3 regions of the Bacillus sp. M13(2017) genome follow, and region 2 is predicted to be linked to each of the others. Evidence: riboswitches for the same ligand, from Rfam matches in the RefSeq annotation. Region 2 holds a riboswitch; each other region holds the start of a gene.
What was found. A riboswitch is a leader RNA that binds a small molecule or an ion and turns the genes downstream of it on or off. The one in region 2 is predicted to bind S-adenosylmethionine.
Positions count from the first base shown of each region.

Region 1: linked by a shared signal. The riboswitch ahead of mtnW (2,3-diketo-5-methylthiopentyl-1-phosphate enolase) and the one ahead of CGQ22_RS20855 (hypothetical protein) in region 2 are both predicted to bind S-adenosylmethionine.
Region 3: linked by a shared signal. The riboswitch ahead of CGQ22_RS29735 (MetQ/NlpA family ABC transporter substrate-binding protein) and the one ahead of CGQ22_RS20855 (hypothetical protein) in region 2 are both predicted to bind S-adenosylmethionine.

Region 1 is NZ_KZ268500.1:768,146-773,014, forward strand. Features, by position in the region: gene CGQ22_RS04470 (1,2-dihydroxy-3-keto-5-methylthiopentene dioxygenase) at 1-27, opposite strand, end outside; gene CGQ22_RS04475 (methylthioribulose 1-phosphate dehydratase) at 5-643, opposite strand; gene CGQ22_RS04480 (2-hydroxy-3-keto-5-methylthiopentenyl-1-phosphate phosphatase) at 640-1,299, opposite strand; gene mtnW (2,3-diketo-5-methylthiopentyl-1-phosphate enolase) at 1,296-2,540, opposite strand; SAM riboswitch class I at 2,605-2,710, opposite strand; gene CGQ22_RS04490 (pyridoxal phosphate-dependent aminotransferase) at 2,775-3,953, opposite strand; gene CGQ22_RS04495 (carbon-nitrogen family hydrolase) at 4,051-4,830, shown strand.
Region 2 is NZ_KZ268509.1:73,919-78,787, reverse strand. Features, by position in the region: gene CGQ22_RS20880 (short-chain fatty acid transporter) at 1-326, opposite strand, end outside; partial or broken gene CGQ22_RS20875 (TIGR00366 family protein) at 450-576, shown strand; gene CGQ22_RS20870 (group-specific protein) at 617-970, opposite strand; gene CGQ22_RS20865 (NAD(P)H-dependent oxidoreductase) at 967-1,542, opposite strand; gene CGQ22_RS20860 (SWIM zinc finger family protein) at 1,566-1,955, opposite strand; gene CGQ22_RS20855 (hypothetical protein) at 2,219-2,476, opposite strand; SAM riboswitch class I at 2,577-2,675, opposite strand; gene CGQ22_RS20850 (hypothetical protein) at 2,807-2,998, shown strand; gene CGQ22_RS20845 (YwiC-like family protein) at 3,029-3,751, opposite strand; gene CGQ22_RS20840 (ECF transporter S component) at 3,934-4,635, opposite strand; gene CGQ22_RS20835 (ABC transporter ATP-binding protein) at 4,608-4,869, opposite strand, start outside.
Region 3 is NZ_KZ268524.1:16,256-21,124, forward strand. Features, by position in the region: gene CGQ22_RS29725 (methionine ABC transporter permease) at 1-380, opposite strand, end outside; gene CGQ22_RS29730 (methionine ABC transporter ATP-binding protein) at 355-1,395, opposite strand; gene CGQ22_RS29735 (MetQ/NlpA family ABC transporter substrate-binding protein) at 1,408-2,220, opposite strand; SAM riboswitch class I at 2,306-2,420, opposite strand; gene CGQ22_RS29740 (NAD(P)-dependent alcohol dehydrogenase) at 2,500-3,408, opposite strand; gene CGQ22_RS29745 (DUF6612 family protein) at 3,566-4,330, shown strand; gene CGQ22_RS29750 (FAD-binding oxidoreductase) at 4,397-4,869, shown strand, end outside.

The sequences.
Region 1 (4,869 bases), on a different contig from region 2:
TACTTCATGAATACGAATTTGCGCCATTAGAAACGCCTCCTTGAATTGATAATAGTTTTATATGAAATTGGAATAGAAACTCATAAGCTTCTAATCTCTTCTTTGCATCAAAGCTATCTCGGCCCCATACGGTAATACCGTGGTTACGAATCAATATTGCTCCCGAATCTCCTTGTATATGCTTTCGGAAGTTTTCTCCAAGTGTTGGGATATGGGCATGGTTTTCAATAATAGGAATTTGAATTGTTGCACCTTCTTCCCAAATATCGAGAGCTTTAATAATTTCTTGATTTTGAAGTGTGACTGCATCACTATATAAATTTGTGATGACATTATTATCAGTTGTATGAACATGAAGTACACACCCGGCATTCGTATTGTTATAAATGTGTGTATGCAATATTGTTTCTGCTGAAGGGCGTAATTCAGTCTCTAAAATGGGAACTCCTACATGATCTACTAATAGAAAATCATCTGGAGTGGTTTTTGTTTTATCTTTACCGCTTGCTGTAATAAGAAAAGTAAGTGGTTCATGACTAACCTTTATAGAAATATTACCACTTGTTGCCGGGAACCAATTTCGTGTTGTTAATTCTTTTTTTATCTCGCTCAAGTCATACCATTGACGAAAAAGTTGTTTCATAATTTCACCTCCAACAAAAGTTTTAATTCAGCTTGCACATCTTGAAATGTTTCAAACGGTGTATAAGCAATATGATTTTCTTCACACTTTGTAATAAGAAAATCGCGAGCGAATACTTTATCCGCTTGTTTCGCGGCTTGTAAATCAGTAATAGAATCTCCAATTACAATATGAAAGTCATTTGTATCACTTAATTTACGGATTAATGATGATTTACATAATCCGCAATGATTTTGGCAATGATCATCACAAGAATGAGGCCATTTAACTGTAATAAACTCTGCTGAAAAGTCTGTTTCATTACAATAAATTTGCTCTTTTGGAATGATTCCTTGTAAGAGTGGATAGACGAAGAAATCCATTCCACCTGATATCACGTAAAAAGAAATGTTATTTTCCTTTACGAATTGTATAAATTCATGAAAACCACTACGGATTTCAGCAGTTTCTATTAAAAATTGAATAATATCATCGTGCAGATTAGTAGGTATTAATTGAAATAATTGAGAAACACCTTCTTGAATGGATAGTTCTTGTGATAAAATTTTATTCTTTACTTCTTCGGCTTCTGGTGGTGCGAATTTTTCCATAATGGACATAATGTTATCATTATTTGTAATCGTGCCATCGAAATCACAAAATACTTGAATACTCATAGTTTCACCTCATGAGAGGGATTTCCCCATATTTGTAGTGCACTATGCAAATTTATGTCGTCTACTTCATGGAGCGGTTTATTTTGCAAAGTAGCATCAATTGCAGTACGGAAAGCTTTACCCCCGCCTTGCGCTCCATTTGGATGTCCGTGTATCCCGCCACCAGCATTAATAACAACATCTTTACCGAAATCTCGTACAATAAAGGGAACGAAACCAGGATGAATACCAGCAGACGGAACAGAAAAGCTCTTCTTGAAAAATGCATCGTCTTCAGTTAAATATTTTGAGATAGCAAGAGCCTCCTCTTTTTCTAGCGCAACACTTCCGTATGGAGATGGGAATAATGAAAAGTCAGCCCCAGCATAACGTAGTAGCTTTCCAAGTAATAATGGAGATGAAACTCCATATAACTTGGATGCTGAATAAGCACCACTTACAGCAGGATGTGCCATAATAGGAACTGGGATTTCATCATCTTCTGCAAGTGATTGTAGTACATCTAGTCCGTAAGCAAATGCGTTAAATAATAGAATATCAGCTCCAGCTTCTACTGCACGTTTTGCATTTTCTTTTAAATCAAAAGTTCGTCCTGTTAAATTTACGGCATATAACGTTTTATGTCCGTATGTTTCGTAGACAGATTGTAAAACTTCTTTTCCGGATACAATGCGTTTCGTAAGTGGTGTTAATGCATTTTCAAATAATATTTCATCATCTTTTACTATATCTACACCACCAATTGCTTGATCGCGTAATTGTGTTTTTAAATACCCAATGTTTCGTCCAATCATTCCTTTAAAAATACTCATTAAAAGGGGACGATCATGCACTTGTAAAAGATTTCGAATACCATCTATCCCGAATTTTGGACCAGGAAAATATTTTTTTAACTCGTCTGAAAAAGTTAAGTCAATTAATTTTACTTCGCCATCAAGTGATAGCTTTCCAAATGTAGTCGTTAAAATCGCTGGTAAATCTGGACTGAAGTTTAATAGCGGATATTCGATTTTAATAATTCCGCGTTTTACTTTTTTACGTAAATACGAATTGGTATGTTCATGTTCAGCTAATTCCTCAACATGAATGACGTTGCCTTTATGCTGCTTTAATTGTTCTTGCAATAAATGTGGCAAATGAGTCCAAGAGCCAATTGTTAAACCGAGTGCAATTTGTTCCGCCTTTTTTTCTAAGTGATGTGAATCATCATGAATTAAATATGTCGCTATAATTCCGCTCATTGTTATAACCTCCTAGTTAAATAAAAAAACCTCTCAGCTAAGGAGAGGTTTTTTTACAACCAGCTCCTTATCTGTCAGCGTAATGCTGCGAGAATTAGCACCGTGTCTACAATTGTAGATCGGTTGCCGGGTTTCATCGGGCTCGTCCCTCCACCTGCTCTTGATAAGAAGTATTTAGAAATGTTTAAATTTTTAAGATAACTGAATTTTGTCAGATATTTTTTATGTTGTCAATTACTTTTTGAAAAAATTCAAATTATCAATTCGATTAATGGCTTCTCGTAATCTATCTTCTGTATGCAAGAGACCAACGCGGACATACCCTTCGCCATGCTCACCAAATCCAACACCAGGAGCAACTGCAACATGTGCTTTTTCTAGTAAAATATCAGAAAATTGCTCAGAGGTATATCCTTTTGGAACAGGAAGCCATGCAAAGAATGACCCTGTTGGAATGTCTACATTCCAACCAATTGAGTGACAAGCTGAAATAAGAGCGTTTCGTCGAGATTCGTAACTATTTACAAGGTCTATTACGCAAGACTGTGAACTTAATAGTGCTTCGCGGGCAGCATCTTGAACTGCACCAAAAATACTAACATACATATGATCTTGTAATAAGTTAATGGTTTCAATGACACTTTCATTTCCTACTGCAAAAGCGATACGCCATCCAGCCATATTGAAAGTTTTCGATAGAGTGTAAATTTCAATACCTGTATTTTTAGCACCGTCTGCTTGTAAGAAACTCACGGGCTTTTGACCATCAAATCCAATAGCGCCGTAAGCAAAATCGTGAACAACTAATATATTATGTTCATTAGCAAAGTTAATGGTTGTATCAAAAAAATCTTTTGATGCAGTAGCACCGGTCGGATTATTTGGATAGTTTAAAAACATTAATTTTGCACGCTCGGCAATAGAGTCATCGATTTTCGTATAATCTGGTAAAAAATTATTTTCTGCAATAAGCGGCATTGTTTCAAATTGTGCTTTTGCTAAAGCAACTCCTGATAAATAATCTGGATAGCCTGGATCTGGAACGAGAATAGTATCACCAGGGTTTGTAAAACAAACTGGTAACTCTACTAATCCAGCCTTTCCCCCAAACAAAATAGCAACTTCTGTTTTTGGATTTACTACTACATCATATTCACGTTGATAGAATGTTGCCACGGCTTCTTTTAAACTTTCATGTCCGCGAAATGGCGGATATTTATGATGAATGGTCTTTTCTGCAGCATCTTGTAAAGCTTTTACGATATGCTGCGGTGTTGGTTGATCTGGATTACCTTGACCTAGATTAATAACATCGTGACCAGCTGCTACGACTTTGTTAACTTTTGCAACAAGTGAAGCGAAAAATTGTGTCGGCAATGATGTTACTATCTCAGAAGGTTGAAATAATTTCATACTTTCCACCTCTTTTGAAAGTTGTTACAATTCTAGTGACAAATGATATAATCTTTCCAGTATTTTGTAAAGAAAAAATAAGAATGGGGCTGACAAAATGAAAGTCGCATGTATTCAAATGGATATTGTTTTTGGAGATGTAGAAAAAAATATTGAGAATGCTAAAAATAAAATAAGCGAAGCTATGAAGGAAAGGCCAGATGTTATCGTCTTACCAGAATTATGGACAACAGGATATGATTTAACAAGACTTTCTGAAATTGCAGATAGGGATGGATTGGAAACGAAAGAAAAGTTAAAAGAATGGTCGAAACAATATGGTGTACATATTGTTGGTGGTTCCATAGCGAAGCAAACGGAACAAGGTGTTACAAATACAATGTATGTTGTAAACAAGGAAGGAGAACTAGTTAATGAATATAGTAAAGTACATTTATTTCAGCTTATGGATGAACATAAATATTTAATAGCTGGTAATGGTACGGGCGAATTTAAGCTAGATGATGTTGAATGCGCTGGAACAATTTGTTATGATATTCGTTTTCCAGAGTGGATGCGTGTCCATACTGTTAAAGGGGCAAAAGTATTATTTGTTGTAGCTGAATGGCCATTAGTTCGTTTAGCACATTGGCGTTTGCTATTGCAAGCAAGAGCAGTTGAAAATCAGTGTTATGTTGTTGCTTGTAATAGAGCAGGAAAGGATCCGAATAATGTGTTTGCAGGTCATTCTTTAATTGTGGATCCTTGGGGTGAAGTTGTAGTAGAGGCGAATGAAGAGGAATCAATTTTATTTGGAGAGCTTGTATTCGAGAAAATTAAAGAAGTACGTAAAGGAATTCCAGTTTTTGCGGATCGTCGTCCAGAATTATACAAATAAAATGTTGACAAGTGATTTTTATTCTTGGTATAGTCTTCA
Region 2 (4,869 bases):
TCGGCTAACTTTGCAACAGACTGCAAGGCTCTATTAATAAACGGGACAGAAGCTAACGTCATCCCTGTAACCATTAGCAATACCATTTGCATTGTAAACGTTAAATAAGTCCAAAACCCATCCCCCCAAGATTTTACGATTTTGTACGGATTTGAGGGATTCATCAACAAAGCTATAATAAAAGTAAATAAAGTGAGCAGCACTGCAATAACAAAGGCATCCGGGACATATTTCTGAGACCATCTCGAAAATATATTTGCACATCGTGTAAGCAACGATTCTTTCTTTTCTGGTTCTGAATTTGTCTCCATTAAGGAATGTTTCATAAATATTCTCCTTTCTAAATTTTAATAAGGTAAATATAAATAACATTCCACAAAAGAAAATAAAATCCTTTTGCACTTGCTGCATATTAATCAACTAGATCAATATTCAAATACCGTTCCTTTCAACCTTTCTGGGCATTACCAGCATTAGCGATAGCTGGTTTAGGTGCTCGTGACATTATGGGATTTTGTGTTGTGAACTTACTATATGCGGGTTTTATCATTTAGTCTATACTTCTTATTTATTTAAACGAAAAGCTAGTTTTATACTAGTTTTTTTACATAATAAATCATTTATTTCCCATGCAATTTATAACTGTATTCCACTCTACGTCCTTAAGATGTAATGCCTCAAACGCAAAAAAATCTTCACACACTTTTTCAATTAGATATGGATTTTCCCTCAAAAAATTCCACTGTAATACTTTAGGAAAAAAATGCATTTCATATTCTTTACTTCCCCGTACTACCTCATCAACTTCTCTTTCACAAATTCCTCTTATCAAGTAGTCATTTCTTAACTCAATTTGAATTTGTTGAAATGTATCGCTGCATTTTTTCAATTGAAGTAAACGCGTAACATACTTCCGAAAAAGTTCGCCATCATACTGAACACAGTTTATAATACGGTCGACTTCATTCATAATGTACGAGCCTTTTCTTCTATTTGTAATAACCATTTTTCACGCTTTGATACTTTACTCGTTTTCACAGATTGAAACACTGACCGTTTTATATCGCGAATGCCACAAAAACGTAAAACACCTCTCTTCATCATAATCCAATCTGCTGATCGATATAACAATGCGACGTACCATAGAGGCGAGTCTAACGTATTAATAACCCACGCTTTTTTCCCTTGCAATAATCCTTTCGGCAGAACCCCTTCATATTTATAAGCAAATCCAGCTACGAAAATACGATCGATAAATCCTTTTAAAATTGCTGGCATCCCCCACCACCATATTGGATAGATGAATAAAAGTGTATCTGCTTCTTCTACTAACGTTCTGTACCGAGCTGTTTCTTCTTCATTTACTAAATCACGTCTTTTCTTCTCTTCATGAAATACGAGGACTGGATCAAATTGTTCTTTGTATAAATCAAGTACGGTAACTGAATGATTTGTTTCCTGTAGTCCTTTTTGCACATGATTTAAAATCGCCGCGTTAAAACTTGAAGGATTAGGATGAGCGTATACAATTAGTACATTCACTACATAACAACTCCCTCTATAAGTTAAAGTTTCCCCTTCTTTAACAACTTCTCTACAATTTGCACGTTTTTCGAACTTTGTAATAAACGGTTTAATACAGTAAGTAACTCTTCCTTTTCTAAATCTTTCAGTTTCTCTTTAACTGCACTCTCACCAGTGCCTTGAATATCATAAACAACTGCCGCCATATGTTTACAATAATTTTCATAGGGACACTCACAGTTACTTTCTGAAAAATCTTTGAGGTCGATAACGACTTCATAATTTCCTGCATTACCATTCACAAAAGCAAATACTTTATTATCATGTACTTCAACATCTTCTACATGTCCATCTTCATAATATTTATATCCTCTATCAATAATATATTTCGGAATATGCCTATATAGTTCTTTTATTAAATAAGCATACATAACAACACCTCTTCCTTTAATTCCCTTTTGACTTCTAGAGCCCCTGCATGTTATTCTAATAACTGTCAAATAGCAAGTCTATATGACAAAATGACTGACACCTATTCGGCGAAGGTGTCTCTTTTCATTTGCAGCCGATATGAATTGCCTCTTTCAGGCACATTCAATTTTTGACACTACACACTCAACACCATTCCCTGTATCAGGCTGCTTTAGCAGTCTTTTACTCTACATACTCCGTTATTTTAAGAAAAAAAGAGAGCTTAGCTCCCTTTTCTCGCCTTATACAATACCCCTTTTTCAGCATAGAGATATTCATCAGCTAATGTAATTTTCCCATCCAGTTTTAGTTCGTCTAATAATCTTGATAAATAAAATTGATGCAACATCTTTTTCGTGAATTTTCCTTCATGATGCGAAACGATATGTTCTTGAATATCTAATAATGATATCGGCTTATCTTGCTCTATCATATATTCATAAACTGTACTACGCAGTTTTACGTATTTTTCGAGTGTCACAGTAATGCGCAACCCCTTTCTTCTTAATATAAATTTTCGTAATCGGTTTTTTTGCAATAAAAAAACCTCTCCGATAAGAAGAAGTTACGTATATATCTTCGTCTTATCTCCCAGAACAAATATGTTCTGCTGGAATTAGCACCTGCATCGCGGTTGCTGGGTTTCATCGGGCCAGTCCCTCCACCTCTCTGGATAAGAAAATATTCACTTAATTCTTACTATACGTAATTCCACTTTAATTGTCAAACAAATATAATAAATATAACAAATTATATTTTCTTCCTTACTGTTCATACTACCCATATACGAACATGCAAGGAGGATTATGAAATGCATCAAAATGCTCGCGGATATGTACAAGATTCTTTTCAATCATTACAAGAAGCTAAAAATTGTTTAGAAGAAGCGCTCGAAACAGTTGAAAAAGATTTTAATCGCGCTCGTATTGAACAATCACTTTATGCTGTTGAACAAGCTATTCAACGTTGCGAGTACACCGTTCACATTTTAGAAAAAGATTAAAAACTTCCCATCAATTGATGGGAAGTTTTTTCAAATGGCATACTTCATAATTATTGCCGTTATGATTAAAAAATATACAGAATTAGCAATTTCTAAAATTCCTACTTTTATAATAGAAATTTTTTTGCCATACAACACAATTGCTCGAATGACACTTGGTATAAAAATAAGAGAACACCACGGATTAATCGCAAATACAATTATCGTTAATAAGATATGATATCCCCAAGATATAAGACGATACTTCGGGTTATTTTTTTCACGAATCATCGTTTTCACATAAAACGTACTACCTAAAAAGTATAAAAATGAAATAAGTGCAATGAATAAAGCTGTATGATCGATTTGCTTCATTGAAAAGTAATAACTAATTAACCCACCGATACAAAACACAATGATTGCACAAATATCATTTAATAGTGCTCTTTCATTTTTTTGACGGGCGTAATACATATTCACTATAAATAATGGAATCATTACTATTAAGAATAAAAGAATTCGCCACTCATATAATAAAGAAATCATCCCAAATAGGAACGCAATGCTGAAATAAACAATGGCAGCTTGTAAAAACTCTTTTTTTCGTCTTTGCTTTATGTACGTAAGAAATGGATACGTGGCTAAATAGATAAAAAACCACGCTAAAAACAATGGAATATGATAAATAGTAGGTTTCCCAAGTATGACACTTAATAAAAAAGGAATAACAAGCATGGCCCATGCACCATGTTGCTTCGGAATAACTAACTTCATTAACTATACACCTCACTTTTGAAAAAAGTTCTCACCTACCATTATACAAATAATTTTATATAATAACGGATGCATATTAAATCAATTTTTTGACAAAAAAATGCTCCTTACAATATGTAAGAAGCATGAAAGAGGCAAACGAATATGTAAGTCGCGACCCTACCTTATATGAGTATGCTTTTCTATGTCACGTTATGCTCATCTAATATACCGTATTTCTTTTTAAATCTTGTAAGAATCGTAATCCATGAAGTACTAAATAGTAATAAGAAAATAACATTCGAAATCGCATGGCTCAAATCAAAGTAAAAACTTGCGATATAATACGAAATGACAGTTTCCCACGTTGCTTCTCGTATAAAACCGAGAAGGCCCCAGAAATTCATAATCCAGCCAAATAAAAAGCCAACAATTACTCCGTAAAGAAGTCTTCCCCATAGCTTTTTCATAAAAAATGTATTACGAAGTAGACCTGCTATAAAACCAATCATACCCCACGAAAACATTTGCCACGGTGTCCATGGACCTTGTCCTAAAAAAATATTGGATACGATTGCTGCTGTAGCACCAATCATAAAACCAGTTTCACTTCCAAATACAATTGCAGAAACGATAATGACAAAAGAAGTTGGTTGTACACTTGGTAAAATAGAAAATGGCACCCGGCTTACTGCTGCAATTGCCGCTAATACAGCAACGAGAACAATTTCACGTGAAACAAACGCCTTTCTTTCAAAACGGATATAGAAAGGTAACATAATAACTGCTAATATAAACAAACTACTTAACATGTAATAACCGTCCATGACAAGTGTCGTAAGAAGTAATGTGCCGATTATTACTGCAAAGATACATATTATGAATGCAACATATCGTTTGGACACGCTTCGTACACATCCTCCCACGTTAATGCATATGGCAATTCTTTTCGAATGAATCGATTAATAGATGTTGTATAAAAGAAGTTGCCGCTAAAAAATTCTTTCGGTGCATCATTCATAATGACTGTTCCATCAAATAACATCATACATTGATCAACGTATTTCGCTGCAAATTCAATGTCATGCGTCGCCATTACAATTGTTGTTCCTTCTTTTTGCAGCTTCCTAAATAGTTCT
Region 3 (4,869 bases), on a different contig from region 2:
GCTTCAATGACACCGCGATCGACTTCTAGTAAAGCTGTCTCCATTAAACGTGCGATATAAGGGGCTGTGAAGACGACAAGCGGTACGATAACACCTTGCACGCCAATGGATGTTCCCATTAGAAACTTTGTAAAAGGCAAGATAAAGAATAATAGAATGATAAATGGAAGAGAGCGAATAACATTAATAACCGTATTAAGAATAGGATAGATGATTTTATTTTCACGCTGCCCACCAGGTCTCGTTAAAACAAGTGTGACGCCAAGTGGCAGTGCAATAAGGATCGAGATGAGTAATGAAATAGATGTCATTTGAAAGGTTTGGATTGTGGCTTCCCATATGACTTTACCCCATTCATCCAAAAAGGACTTGTTTCCCATAATCTGTTCTACCTCCTTCTACGATGATTCCTTGCTCTTGTAAAAATGATAAAGCACGGTGGATTTCATTTTGTTCCCCTTGCATATGAACGACTAGTTTCCCATATGCTTCATGTTTTAACTGCGTAATATTACCGGATAAAATATTCGGATACACTTGGAAACGTTTTGTGGCAACGGCTAAGGCAGGTTCCCCTGAAGTAGTGCCAATAAATGAAAGTGTTACAATTTCTCCAGTACGTTGTAGTTCTTTCTGTACCTCTTCTGGAATTTTCGCTGCAAATGCGCTATTTACAAATTTCTTCGTTGTTACATGTTGTGGGTTTGTGAAAATATCTTTTACAGTTCCACTTTCGACTACAGATCCATGTTCCATAACAGCAACGCGGTCACATATACGCTGGATGACATTCATTTCATGTGTAATGAGTAAAATCGTAATTCCGATTTCTTCGTTAATCTTTAATAGCAAATCAAGGATAGAATCGGTTGTTTCTGGATCTAATGCGCTCGTTGCTTCATCACTTAATAACACTTCAGGTTCATGTGATAGCGCACGAGCAATTGCAACACGCTGTTTTTGACCACCAGAAAGTTCGCTTGGATACGCATCTTTTCGATTAAAAAGATCGACAATGCGTAAATACTTTTCTACTCTTTTTTCAATTTCTGCTTTTGGAATGCCAGCAAGCCGTAACGGTAATGCGATATTTTCATAAACGGTAACAGTTTTAAGTAAATTGAATCCTTGAAAGATCATTCCGATTTTTTGTCTCGCTTTTGCTAGTTCTTTTGTCGATAACGTTGTTAAGTCTTGTTCGTTTACAATGATATTTCCTGTCGTTGGTTTTTCTAATAAATTTACACATCGAATCAATGTACTTTTACCAGCGCCACTATACCCAATGATTCCAAATACCTCGCCTTTTTCTACTTTAAGGGAAGTAGACTTAAGAGCCTCAACATTCCCTTTTTTTGTTGTAAATACTTTGGATATGTTTTGTAATTCAATCATTATCGTCAGCTCCTACCAAGATGGTAAAACTGAACCATCAAATTTTTTCTCGATAAACTCTTTTACTTCTTTAGATTGATAAGCTTTCTTTAATTTATTTACAACGGCATCATCTTTATTTTCAGTACGAACAACAACCCAGTTCACATATGGTGAATCTTTTCCTTCGCGGAAAATAGAATCTTTCGCTGGACTTAATTTTGCACCTAATGCAAAGTTTGTGTTAATTGCAGCTGCTTTCACTTCACTTAGTTGCGTTGGTAATTGAGATGCCTCTAATTCGACAATCTTTAATTTTTTTGGATTTTCAATTACATCTTTTGCAGTCGCTTTTTCTGTAGCCTTTGGATCAACTTTTAAAACCCCTGCTTTTTCAAATAATTTTAAAGCTCGAAGTTCATTTGTTGGGTCATTTGGTACAGCAATTGCGTCGCCCTCTTTTAAATCTTTTACATCTTTTACATCTTTAGAATATACGCCCATAGGGAATGTTACTGTTGAAAATACTTCAGTTAATTTCATATTGCGTTCAGCTTTAAATACATCTAAATAAGATTTCGTTTGGTAGCTATTTACATCAAGGCTTTTTTCATCTAATGATACGTTTGGCGCTACATAATCATTAAATACTTTTATATCAATTTCGAGACCATCTTTTGCTGCAACTTCTTTTACCTTTTCAAAAATTTGTTCATGTGGTCCACCTGTTACACCGACAGTAATCTTTTTCTCGTCTAATGCTTTTACCTCTTTATTTGAACTCACGCTACATGCGCCTAATAACAATACTGCTCCGCTTACAATGCTTAATAATACCTTTTTCATCTATAAATCCTCCTTCATATACGTTCCAAAATAAAAAGCACCTCCCAAAAATAAGAGAGGTGCCGAATAGACGAAATAGATTCCTCTCTTATCTTCCAAAACGAAAAATCGTTTTGCAGGAATTAGCACCTTAGCTTATACGTCATAAGCTCGGTTGCCGGGCATCATCGGGCCAGTCCCTCCGCCACTCTTGATAAGAGTATGTGTATGTAGTTTTGAATATGGTACTAATAGTAAATCGTACAAAAAGAATTGTCAATAATATTTTCAGAATATATTTTATTTTAAGGTAATCGAAACGTTTCCCTTTTTATGTCCTTTTTCTACATATATATGTGCTTCAGCAATTTCTTCTAATCGGTAAGTTCTATCAATAACAGGTTTTAGCTTTTCTGTTTCAGCTAGTTGTTTTAGCAGGTTCATATCTTCTTTACTGACCTTTGCCATCATTCCGTTCACAGATACATATTTTCCATTAGGCATTAATGCATCTGTACAAAGAGACTTTTTATATTTTCCAACTGCATCAAATATAATATCGTAGTGCTCGCCCTGCTTAGTAAAATCTTCTTTCATATAATCAATTACGTTGTCTGCCCCTAATGTTGTTACTAAATCGAAATTCGAACTACTACAAATGGCTGTGACAGTCGCCCCGAAGTATTTAGCAAGTTGTATGGCAGCTGTCCCTACTGACCCAGAGGCGCCGTATATAAGTACTCGTTGCCCTTTTTTTATCTGTCCTTTTCTAAGGAAGTGTAATGCTGAAGTTCCGCCAAAAGGAATAACGGCAGCTTCTTCATATGTCACATTGGTAGGTTTTAATGCTATTAATCCACTTTCATGCACGCATGTGTATTCCGCATAACCACCAAGGTTTAGTTCTGTTAATGCAAAAACTTGATCTCCCTTTTTAAATTGTGTTACATCTGTTCCAATGTCTTCGATTTCACCGGATAACTCTACGCCAAGTATAGGTTTTCTCGGTTTTCTGAAACCTAATATGATCCACATAGGAATCCAAAATAAGGGGGGGCTATTAAAGCCACGTATTCTACAATCTCCAGTCGATACACTTGTTGCGTGAATTTTAACTAATACTTCATTTTTTTTAGGTTTAGGCTTTTCTACATTTTGAAGCTGGAGAACATTAGGTGGTCCATACTTTGTGCAAATAATAGCTTTCATAATGACCTCCTGAAATGAGTTGTTATTATTTACAACATATTTAAAGTTTTTCTCAAACATGTTGCTATATAGAAAATAAATTTAAAGAGGAATATTAAGAATTATATGGATTTCATAGGAAAAGAGATGATATTATTTTTGGGGAGGAGGGGATGTTATGAAAAAATTTATTTTAATTTCAAGCTTAGTACTTGCAGTCGGTCTAGGAGTAGGGTGTAGTAATGAGAAAACTAAAAAGACTGATGAACCGAAAAAAGAAGTTGTGCAGAAAGAAAAGGAATTAACAGCGAAGGATGTTTTTAATAAAGCGAATGAAGCTTTTAAAAACGAAGAAAATGTAACGATGACATATGATGTGGGAATAAAGGCTGAAGGAACAGAGATGAATGTAATAAAGGCTAAAATGCAACTAGAGCCGAAGAAAAAAAATTCTCGTTCTGAAATGAATGTTTCTGGTACAGAGGTTGTTGTTTATGATGTGGGTGGCAAAATTGCTGGTCAGTTAAAAAATCCTAATACGGGTGAAATTATGTCTGTACCAGAGGAACAATTGAATGCTAACGGAATGAACGCGACTCAAGGAATGGTAGATAATTTAGAGATTCCATCGGAAATTTTAAATAAAGTGAAGATGGAGAAAAGTGGAGATAATTATAAGCTGAAGTTTGCATTAAAAGGGCAAGAGACAGAGAGTATGCTAGCTAGTATGGATGAAAAGCAGAAACAAATGCTACAAGGCCAAAATGCAAAGATAGAAGAAATAGATGGGGAATATATTATTACAAAAGAATTTAAATATGAATCAGCAAAGATAGATATGGTTATGAGTAGCAATGGTGAGGATAAAGCGCACATTATTACGGATGCAAAGTTTACATCGTATGATAAATTTGATCCAATACAATTGCCAGCAGCAAAGTAATCACTGTCAAGAGAGGTACCTGAAAGAACGGGTATCTCTTTTTGTTGCTAATAAGGAGAGTGTCCTTTGAAAAAAAGAAAGATAGCAGTGGTCATTGTCGCATATACGGTTTTGCTTGCAACGTCTGTACATACGTATAAAAAACAAATTGATCATCCTATTATGAGTGATGTAGGTAAATTGCTTCCGACAAAAATAAAACGTGTTGAAAGTGCTACGGAAGAGCACTCGTTAATAAAATTAGTGCGAGATGCAAAAGTTTCAGGAGAGAAAATTTCCATTGCAGGCATGCAACATAGCCAAGGAGGACAGACATATTATCCGAATGGCACGATGCTCGATATGAAAGGATATAATAAAATATTAGAATTTGATCCAGAGAAGAAGCGGATTACAGTGCAAAGTGGTGTCACCTGGAATGATATTCAGAAGAAAATAAATCCTTATGGCCTTGCGGTACAGGTCATGCAGTCTCAAAATATTTTTACTGTTGGCGGTTCATTAAGTGTAAATGTACACGGGCGTGATATTCGTCATGA